One region of the Lawsonibacter sp. LCP25S3_E2 genome, then DNA from elsewhere that is predicted to be linked to it. Evidence: riboswitches for the same ligand, from Rfam matches in the RefSeq annotation. Region 1 holds a riboswitch; the other holds the start of a gene.
The links. A riboswitch is a leader RNA that binds a small molecule or an ion and turns the genes downstream of it on or off. The one in region 1 is predicted to bind glycine.
Positions count from the first base shown of each region.

Region 1 (4,340 bases):
CAAAAAAATACCGGCGGCCCTGATAGGGCCGCCGGTCAAAGCGGTTTTATTTTTTTATGGTCCTGTTGAAATAATCCCGGCTCAGCCTGGCCACCACACCGGACAAGGCCAACAGGCCCACCAGGTTGGGGATAGCCATCATGCCGTTCAAGGTGTCGGCGATGCTCCACATGAGTTTCCCGGAGCCCGTGGACCCCACCACGCACATCAGCACAAAGGCTGCTTTATAGACGATTTTGATCACCTTATTCTCCCCTGTCAGATAGCCCCAGCACCGCTCACCATAATAGCTCCAGCCCAGAATGGTGGAAAGGGCAAAGAACAAAAGGCTGACTTGAATGATAAGGCCACCCAGCTCACCGGGGAGAATGGTATTGAAGGCCTTCACCGCCGCGGCACCGTTGGAGGTATGGGCGGCCAGCGCAGTCTCTCCCAGCTCCAGGCCGGACAAAAGCACCGTCAGAGAGGTGATGGTACAGATGACAATAGTGTCGATGAACACCTCAAACACTCCCCACATAGCCTGCTCGATCGGTTCGTCGGTGGAGGAGGCAGCGTGGGCAATGGGGGCAGAGCCGAGTCCGGCCTCATTGGAGAACACACCACGGGCAAAACCCTGCTTCATTGCTACCATGAAGGCGTAGCCAAACACACCGCCGCCCACCGCCTCCATACTGAAAGCGCTGGTCACAATGTTGGCAAGCACACCGGGGACATCTCCAATGCGCATAACGATCACGACCACACCGGCCAGGATATAGAAGATGGCCATAAAGGGCACCAGATAGGAGGCCACCTGACCAATGCGCTTGACACCGCCGATGACCACAACGGCCACAATAACGGCCAGCAGTACGCCCGCCACCCTGGTGTCCATCCCGAACATTCCATTCATGGCTCCGGCAATCTCGCTGGACTGGGCGATATTACCGATTCCAAAGGAAGCGACACCGCCCAAAAGGGCAAAGAGCACGGCCAGGGGCTTCCAGCCCTTGCCCAGGCCCCGCTCAATGTAATACATGGGGCCGCCCTTGTGGGTGCCATTCTCATCGGTCACCCGGTACTCCAGAGCCAGGGCGATCTCGGCATATTTGGTACACATGCCAAAGAAAGCAGATACCCACATCCAAAACACAGCGCCGGGGCCCCCGATGAAGATGGCGCCGGTAACACCGGCAATGTTGCCTGTACCCACGGTGCCCGCCAGGGCAGTGGTCACCGCCTGGAAGGGGGACAAATTGCTCCCATGGTCTTTGTCTGACTTACGAAACAGAGATCCCACTGTATTTTTCATAATGTAACCAAACCGGCGCACCTGAACCCAGCCGGTGCGGCAGGTGAGAAACACACCAGTCCCCACCAACAGTGCCAGCATAATCGGGCCCCACACAAAGCCGCTGACTGCGCTGTTGACCGTGGTGATCATTTCCATCATGTTAATCCTTCCCCTCTCTGCAACATAGCCCAAACAGACAAACAGAGGAGTCCGGCCCGATGCCAAACCCCTCTTTTCCAAGCTATTGACGGCGATCCCGGCGGGTCCGGATTGGCCCCGATCCGTTTGCGCTGTCTCTGTCCTTTTGCCTGAGAGATTGACGGCGGAAGCTCCGCCGTTTTGCACCTTCGGCCCCCGCACAGGGCGGGTGTCTCCAGAGTGCCATCCGTCCACAGTCCTCGTACCTGAGAGCGTTACACCGTCGGTGGGCCCGTTAAAACGGGGCCGCTTCCCTGTGAACATCGTCTGGCCTGTTCAGTTGTCCGTTTGTTAAGGACAATTATATGCTCACAGCACACAAATTACAAGAAAATTTTCCGGTCGATTGCTTTATTTCGCTAATATATACAAAATATTTTTATATTCCCTCCAGTATTTCGGTATCTACTACAAAAACAGGTTTTAAAACGTCCCCATTCTCCCATATCTTGCGTTTGTTCTCCCCTCTTCTCGGCTCTCTGACAGGCAAATCTGCAACTTTGCAGAAAATACTTTGCAAATCTGTATTGCTTTTTCCCTGGCACCAAGGTATAATGTCACCATATTCGCGTACAAGTGTATTTGCCAGAAAAACATTTTTGTGGCAATTCCGCGCGAGCAACCTATTTGGAAAAGGAGTAAGAATGATGAAAAAGTTTCTTGCAAGCGCTCTTTCCGCTGCTATGATGCTGAGCCTGCTGGCCGGCTGCGGCGGAGGAAATACCTCTTCCGGCTCCACTCCCAGCGGTTCCGCCAGCACCGGCAGCTCTGCCGCCGCCGGTGACAAGGTTGTCAAGATCGGTGTCTTTGAGCCTGCCACCGGCGACTCTGCTTCCGGCGGCAAAAAAGAGATGCTGGGCATGCAGTTTGCCAACTCTGAGACTCCCACTGTCACCGTGGGCGGCGAGGAGTATCAGGTCCAGCTGGTCTACGCCGACAACGGCTCCACTACCGATAAGGCCCCCACCGCCGCCGCGCAGCTGGTCAGCGAGGGCGTGGCTCTGGTGCTGGGCTCCTATGGCTCCGGCGTGTCCATTGCCGCCAGCCCCACCTTCAGCAATGCAGGCATTCCCGCCATCGGCGTCACCTGCACCAATCCCCAGGTAACCGCCGGCAACGACCACTACTTCCGCATCTGCTTCCTGGACCCCTTCCAGGGCACCGTTCTGGCCAACTTCTCCATGGATAAGTTCCAGGCTAAGACCGCCTATTGTCTGGGCGAGGCGGGCAACGAGTACGACCAGGGCCTGATCGCCTTCTTCAAGACCGCCTTTGAAGCGGCCGGCGGCAAGGTCATCACCGACTCCTTCCCCACCAACAACTCTGACTTCAACTCCTACCTGAACAAGGCCAAGGCTGAGGGCGCCGATGTTATCTTTACCCCCGTGTCCATTGCCTACGCCACCCAGATCATCACCCAGGCCGCCTCTCTGGGTCTGGACATCCCCTTTGTGGGCTCCGACACTCTGGACGACAACATGGTTCTGGAGGCCGCCAAGGGCACCAACATCCAGCTGTACGTCTCCACCTTCTATCAGGAGGGCGGCAACCCCACCTTCGATGAGGGCGTGAAGAATTACATCAACACCGCTTCCGGCGCTCTGGACGCCAATGGCGGCAACGACACCGTGGCCGCTGTCACCGCTATGGGCTACGATGCCTACTATGTGGCTCTGGAGGCCATCAAGGCCGCCGACTCCGTGGACCCCGCCGCCATCAAGGCCGCGCTGTGGGATGTGGAGTATGACGGCGTGTCCGGCCACATCGCCTTTGACGACACCAACGGCGATGCGGTCCGCGATACCGCTTACATCAAGCACTCCACCAACGACGGCGCCTGGGAGCTGGAGACCCAGCAGACGGTGGCTCAGTAAGTCCACCCCGCACACAACGGACTGGATATTTGGCGGGGGCCCCACAGGGTCCCCGCCAAATCCTGATTATTCCCCGGCTGGGCCGCCTCAAAAGGAGGCGGGCCTTCCTCTTTTTGAGACAGCCCAGCGTCCCAACCACACATACATAATTGGGAGGAAATTCTATGGAATTTTTTATCTCCACCCTGCTGTTCGGCATTTCCGTGGGCGGCCAGTATGCTCTGATCGCCATCGGGTACACCATGGTATACGGCATTCTGCGTCTGATCAACTTCGCCCATGGTGATGTGTTCATGGTAGCCGGTCTGATGGGTATTTATCTGAACACCTTCCTGGCCGCCTGTCTCTCCCCTGCCCTGGTCATCCCTGTCATGCTCTTGCTGGTGCTGGTGCTGACAGTGGCCCTGGGCTTCTGCATTGAGCGGGTGGCCTATAAGCCCCTGCGCACCGCTCCCCGCATGTCGGTGATGATCTCCGCCATCGGCGTGAGCTATTTGCTCCAGAACTCCGCCACCTATATCACCGGCGGCCAGCCCATGATCTACCCCTCTATCCCCTTCCTGTCCGACACCATCACCGTGGCCGGAACCTCCATCAAGTGGGTAGTTATCCTCACCCCCTTCCTGGTGGTAGCCCTGGTAATCCTGCTCACCCAGCTCATCAACCACACCAAAATTGGTATGGCTATGCGCTCGGTGGCCAAGGACTTTGAGACCAGCCAGCTCATGGGCATTAAAATCAACTCCGTCATCTCCACCACCTTCATCATCGGCTCTGCCCTGGCGGCGGTGGGCTCCATGCTCTACTTCACTACCTACTCCTCCGTAGTGCCTACCGTGGGCTCCATGCCCGGCCTGAAGGCCTTTGTGGCGGCGGTGTTCGGGGGCATCGGCTCTATTCCCGGAGCGGTGATCGGCGCCTTCCTCATCGGCATCTGCGAGAACTTTGTAAAGATCCTGCCCTTTGAGGGAGCCACCACCTTCGTGGACGCC
Region 1 covers NZ_JBQKJL010000006.1:146,842-151,181, reverse strand. Annotated here, with positions in the region: gene ACTQ3R_RS07525 (alanine/glycine:cation symporter family protein) at 47-1,435, opposite strand; glycine riboswitch at 1,571-1,655, opposite strand; glycine riboswitch at 1,659-1,741, opposite strand; gene ACTQ3R_RS07520 (ABC transporter substrate-binding protein) at 2,122-3,348, shown strand; gene ACTQ3R_RS07515 (branched-chain amino acid ABC transporter permease) at 3,513-4,340, shown strand, end outside.

Region 2 (4,340 bases), on a different contig from region 1:
AACATAGTAACATCTATCGTGGCAACTCAACTCTCACACTTTTTGACCCGATCTGCCTTTGGATAAGTTACCGAGAAGCGTTCGCTTTGCCCGATGCCACATTTGCCCGATTGCCCGAAAACCGCAGTATTACTGGGCTTTCAAGCGTATTCCACTCCGACCTTTGACATCAATACTACCGTCTCCACGTGGGCACACCGGGGAAACAGATCCACGCCCTGGGCCCGGACTGCCCGGTAGCCCAGCGTTCCGAAGCGCTTTACATCCCTGGAAAGTGTGGCCGGGTCACAAGACACATAGACGATCCGCTCCGGTCCCATCCCGGCCAAGATCGCGGGGACTTCTTCTCCCAGCCCCTTCCGGGGTGGGTCAACACAAATCACCTGAGGATGCACGCCCTCCTGTGCCAGCTTCTCCGCCACCGCTCCCGCATCACCGCAGAAAAACTCCGTGTTTTCCAGGCCGTTTCGCCGGGCATTTTCCTTCGCGTCCTCAATGGCCTGAGGGACGATCTCCGCCCCAATGACCTTCCCCGCTTCCTTGGCCATGGCCAGGGAGATGGTGCCAATCCCGCAATAGAGGTCCAGCACCGTCTCGTTCCCGGTCAGACCGGCAAAGTCAAGGGCCAGGGCATACAGCCGCTGAGTCTGGGCACGATTGATCTGAAAGAAGGATGGCACCGACAGCCGGAAGGTCAGGCCGCACAGCTCCTCCTCCAGCCAATCCCGCCCCCAGAGGGTGCGGGATTCCGGTCCCAGGATCACATTGGTATCCCGTGTGTTGGCATTGAGCACAATCCCCACAAGCCCCGGCTCCGCCTGGACCAGGCGCTGCCCCAGCTCCGCTTCATAGGGAAGCTTCTTCCCGTTGACCACCACACACACCAGGCTCTCTCCCCGGCTGTTGGTGCGCACATAGAGGTGGCGCACCAGTCCTGTGCCCTGCTTTTCCTCGTAAGCAGGAACGGCATATTCCTCCATCCATTCCTTAAACGCCTGCCGAAGGGCAGTCACACTCACCGGCTGGAGCGCGCAGTCCGGGGCGTCCAGTACATCGTGGCTGCGGCTGCGGTAGTATCCCACTGCCAGTCCATTTTTCTCCACAGATACAGGAAACTGCACCTTATTCCGATAACGCATTGTATTTTCCGCGCCCAATACATCGGATAGTTGTAGTTCTACCCCGCCCAGACGGCTCAGCGCATCCTGAATGCGCTGCCGCTTCCCCTGCAGCTCCTCCTCATAGGTCATGTGCCGGAATTGGCAGCCCCCGCACCGGCCGTAGAGCGGGCAATCGGGCTCCAAGCGTTCCGGCGAGGAACGAAGCAGCTGCACTCCCCTGCCCCAGGCCACATGTTTGTTGACCTTCAGCAGCTGCACCTGCCACTGCTCCCCCCGGATGGTGCCGGGGACAAACACCACCCGGCCCTCCAGCCGGGCGACTCCCATACCCTCGGCCGTATATCCATCCACCTCTAGGGTGTATACGCTGTTTTTCTTCCAGGCTTCCATGGGCAATTCCTCACTGTTTTCCTTATTTTCTCCATCATACCATGTCCGTTCCCCTTCGTAAAGGAAAAAAGCCCGGCCTCCTCCCAGAGGCCGGGCGAACGAGAACTTTTTACTTCTTGCAGGTCCCAACCCCGTGGGTAGAGCTGACCACCATACCGGTGAGGGCAAACAGGCCGATGGCGTTGGGAATGACCATCAGGTTATTGAACATATCCGTCATCTCCCACACCAGATCGTTGGACATCAAAGTACCCAGGAAAATAAATACCAGGCCGATGGCGGAATAAATCTTGGCAGACTTCTTGCCAAACAGATAGACCACATTGATCTTGCCGAACAGGTTCCAGCTTAGAATGGTGGAGAAGGCGAAGAAGAACAGACACACCGCCACAAACATGGCGCCGGCCTCCGTTCCCATCACGCTGCCAAAGGCAGTCTGAGCCAGGTTGGCCTTATTCAGAGTCGTGCTGGCCGCGGCAGCGCCGCACTCCGCCAGAGGTCCGTCCGGAGTATATAGGGTGGAGATGACCACCAGAGCGTTCAGGGTCAGCACCACGAAGGTATCCATGAAGACGCCGATCATGGCCACTACGCCCTGGTCGTGGGGGTCGCTCACATTGGCCTGGGCGTGGGCGTGGGGAGTGGAGCCCATACCGGCCTCATTGGAGAACAGGCCACGCTTGGCACCCTGGCTGATGGCCTCCTTCAGGGCATAGCCAAAGCCGCCGCCGATAATGGCCTGGGGCTCAAAGGCATACTTGAAAATCATGGCAAAGGTAGCGGGAATGTAGGCAGCCCGCATGACCAGTACCACCAGGCCGCCGGCCAGGAAGATGACAGCCATGACGGGGACAATCTTCTCCGTCACCGCGGCCAGCCGCTGCACGCCGCCCACAAAAATCAGGCCGCACACCACCACCAGCACGATACCCACGATCCAGGAGGGCACACCAAAGGCGGTCTGGAAGGTGGAGCCGATGGAGTTGGACTGCACCATGCAGCCCATAAAGCCCAGAGCCAGGATAATGGCTACCGCAAAGAAGCCGGCCAGGAATTTACCGAACGCACCCTGAAACGCGGTGGTAATGTAGTACACCGGGCCGCCGTGATAGGAGCCGTCCGGGTCCTTCCGGCGGGTCTTGATGGCCAGAGTAGCCTCGGCATAGATGGTAGCCATACCGAAGAAGGCAATGATCCACATCCAGAAAATAGCGCCTGGTCCGCCGGCCAGGATGGCGCCGGAGGCACCCACGATGTTGCCGGTACCCACCTGGGCAGCAATGGCGGTGGCCAGAGCCTGGAAGGAGCTCATGCCGTGCTCCTGCTTCCCGCCGCTGAGGGACAGGTTGCCAAAGACCTTTTTCATCCCTTCTCCAAAGCAGCGCACCTGGACAAACCGGGTTTTGATGGAATACCACAGGCCTACGCCGATGAGCAGGAACACCAGAATGTAGTTGGACAAATAGACGTTGATGTTAGCCACAATTGGGTAGAGCACTTCCTCTACCGAAGCGATGAATTCGGACATATTGATTTTCTCCCTCCTAAAAAATAAAAAAACGGAACGACCGATAGAATCGACCGCTCCGGAGAATATACGCCCGGCAACCAAACCGTGCGCATAAAGCAGATGCCCCCAGGGCACCTGTTTCCTCTGTCCTTTTGCCTGAGAGATTGGCAGGGCGTGAACCGTCCCCGCTTTGCACCTTCGGCACTCGGCTTAACGAGCTTCTCCAGAGTTACATCCGCGCACAGTCCTCATCCCCATAGGGAAACCTGAGAGTGTTACTCCTTCGGCAGGCCGCTTTGGCCATTTTCCTGGGCGCTTCGTCTGTCCTATTCAGTTGCGTGGTAACCATACCACAGCAGGGAACATTTGTCAACCCCTGGCGAACAATTATACGTCAGTCACGGATTCCTAGCAGTCTCCCCCAGTTTCTTTGTTTAGTTTCACAGTAAAAGTTTACAATTTGGTCTTTTTTCTAACCTCTGAGTGTGATATACTCTATCACGATTAGCTAAAATGTATTACTATGCGCAAATTTTGTCGCAAATCTGCAACCGAGAGGTGTTTTCGTTATGAGCCTGTTTACCAAACTTTTTGGCACCTCCTCTCAGCGGGAGCTGAAGTCCATCTACCCCATCGCCGACAAGGTGGACGCTCTGGAGGAGGAATATAAGGCCCTTACTGACCAGCAGCTTCAGGCTAAAACCCCCGAGCTGAAAGCCCGCCTTGCCAACGGCGAGACTCTGGACGACATTCTGCCCGAGGCCTTTGCCGCCTGCCGTGAGGCTGCCTGGCGTGTGCTGGGTATGCGCCCCTATCGGGTCCAGGTGGTGGGCGGCATCGTGCTGCACCAGGGCCGGATCGCCGAGATGAAGACCGGCGAAGGTAAGACCCTGGTGGCTACCCTTCCTGCCTACCTGAACGCTTTGGCAGGCAAGGGCGTGCATGTTATTACCGTCAACGATTACCTGGCCAAGCGCGACAGCGAGTGGATGGGCAAGGTGTTCCGTTTCATGGGCCTGACCGTGGGCCTGGTGATTCACGGCGTGGTGGGTGAGGCCAAGAAAGCCGCCTATCAGGCAGACATCACCTACGGCACGAACAACGAGTTCGGCTTTGACTATCTGCGGGACAACATGGCCATCTACTCTCAGGAGCTGGTCCAGCGGGGCCACGCCTTCGCTATTGTGGACGAGGTGGACTCCATCCTCATCGACGAGGCCCGCACCCCCCTGATCATCTCCGGCCAGGGCGAAAAGTCCACCCAGCTCTACACCATTGTCGACCAGTTCGTCTCCAAGCTCAAGTGCCAGCGCATCGCC
Region 2 covers NZ_JBQKJL010000023.1:36,356-40,695, reverse strand. Annotated here, with positions in the region: gene rlmD (23S rRNA (uracil(1939)-C(5))-methyltransferase RlmD) at 141-1,511, opposite strand; gene ACTQ3R_RS14790 (alanine/glycine:cation symporter family protein) at 1,621-3,039, opposite strand; glycine riboswitch at 3,156-3,258, opposite strand; gene secA (preprotein translocase subunit SecA) at 3,591-4,340, shown strand, end outside.
Region 2: linked by a shared signal. The riboswitch ahead of ACTQ3R_RS14790 (alanine/glycine:cation symporter family protein) and the one ahead of ACTQ3R_RS07525 (alanine/glycine:cation symporter family protein) in region 1 are both predicted to bind glycine.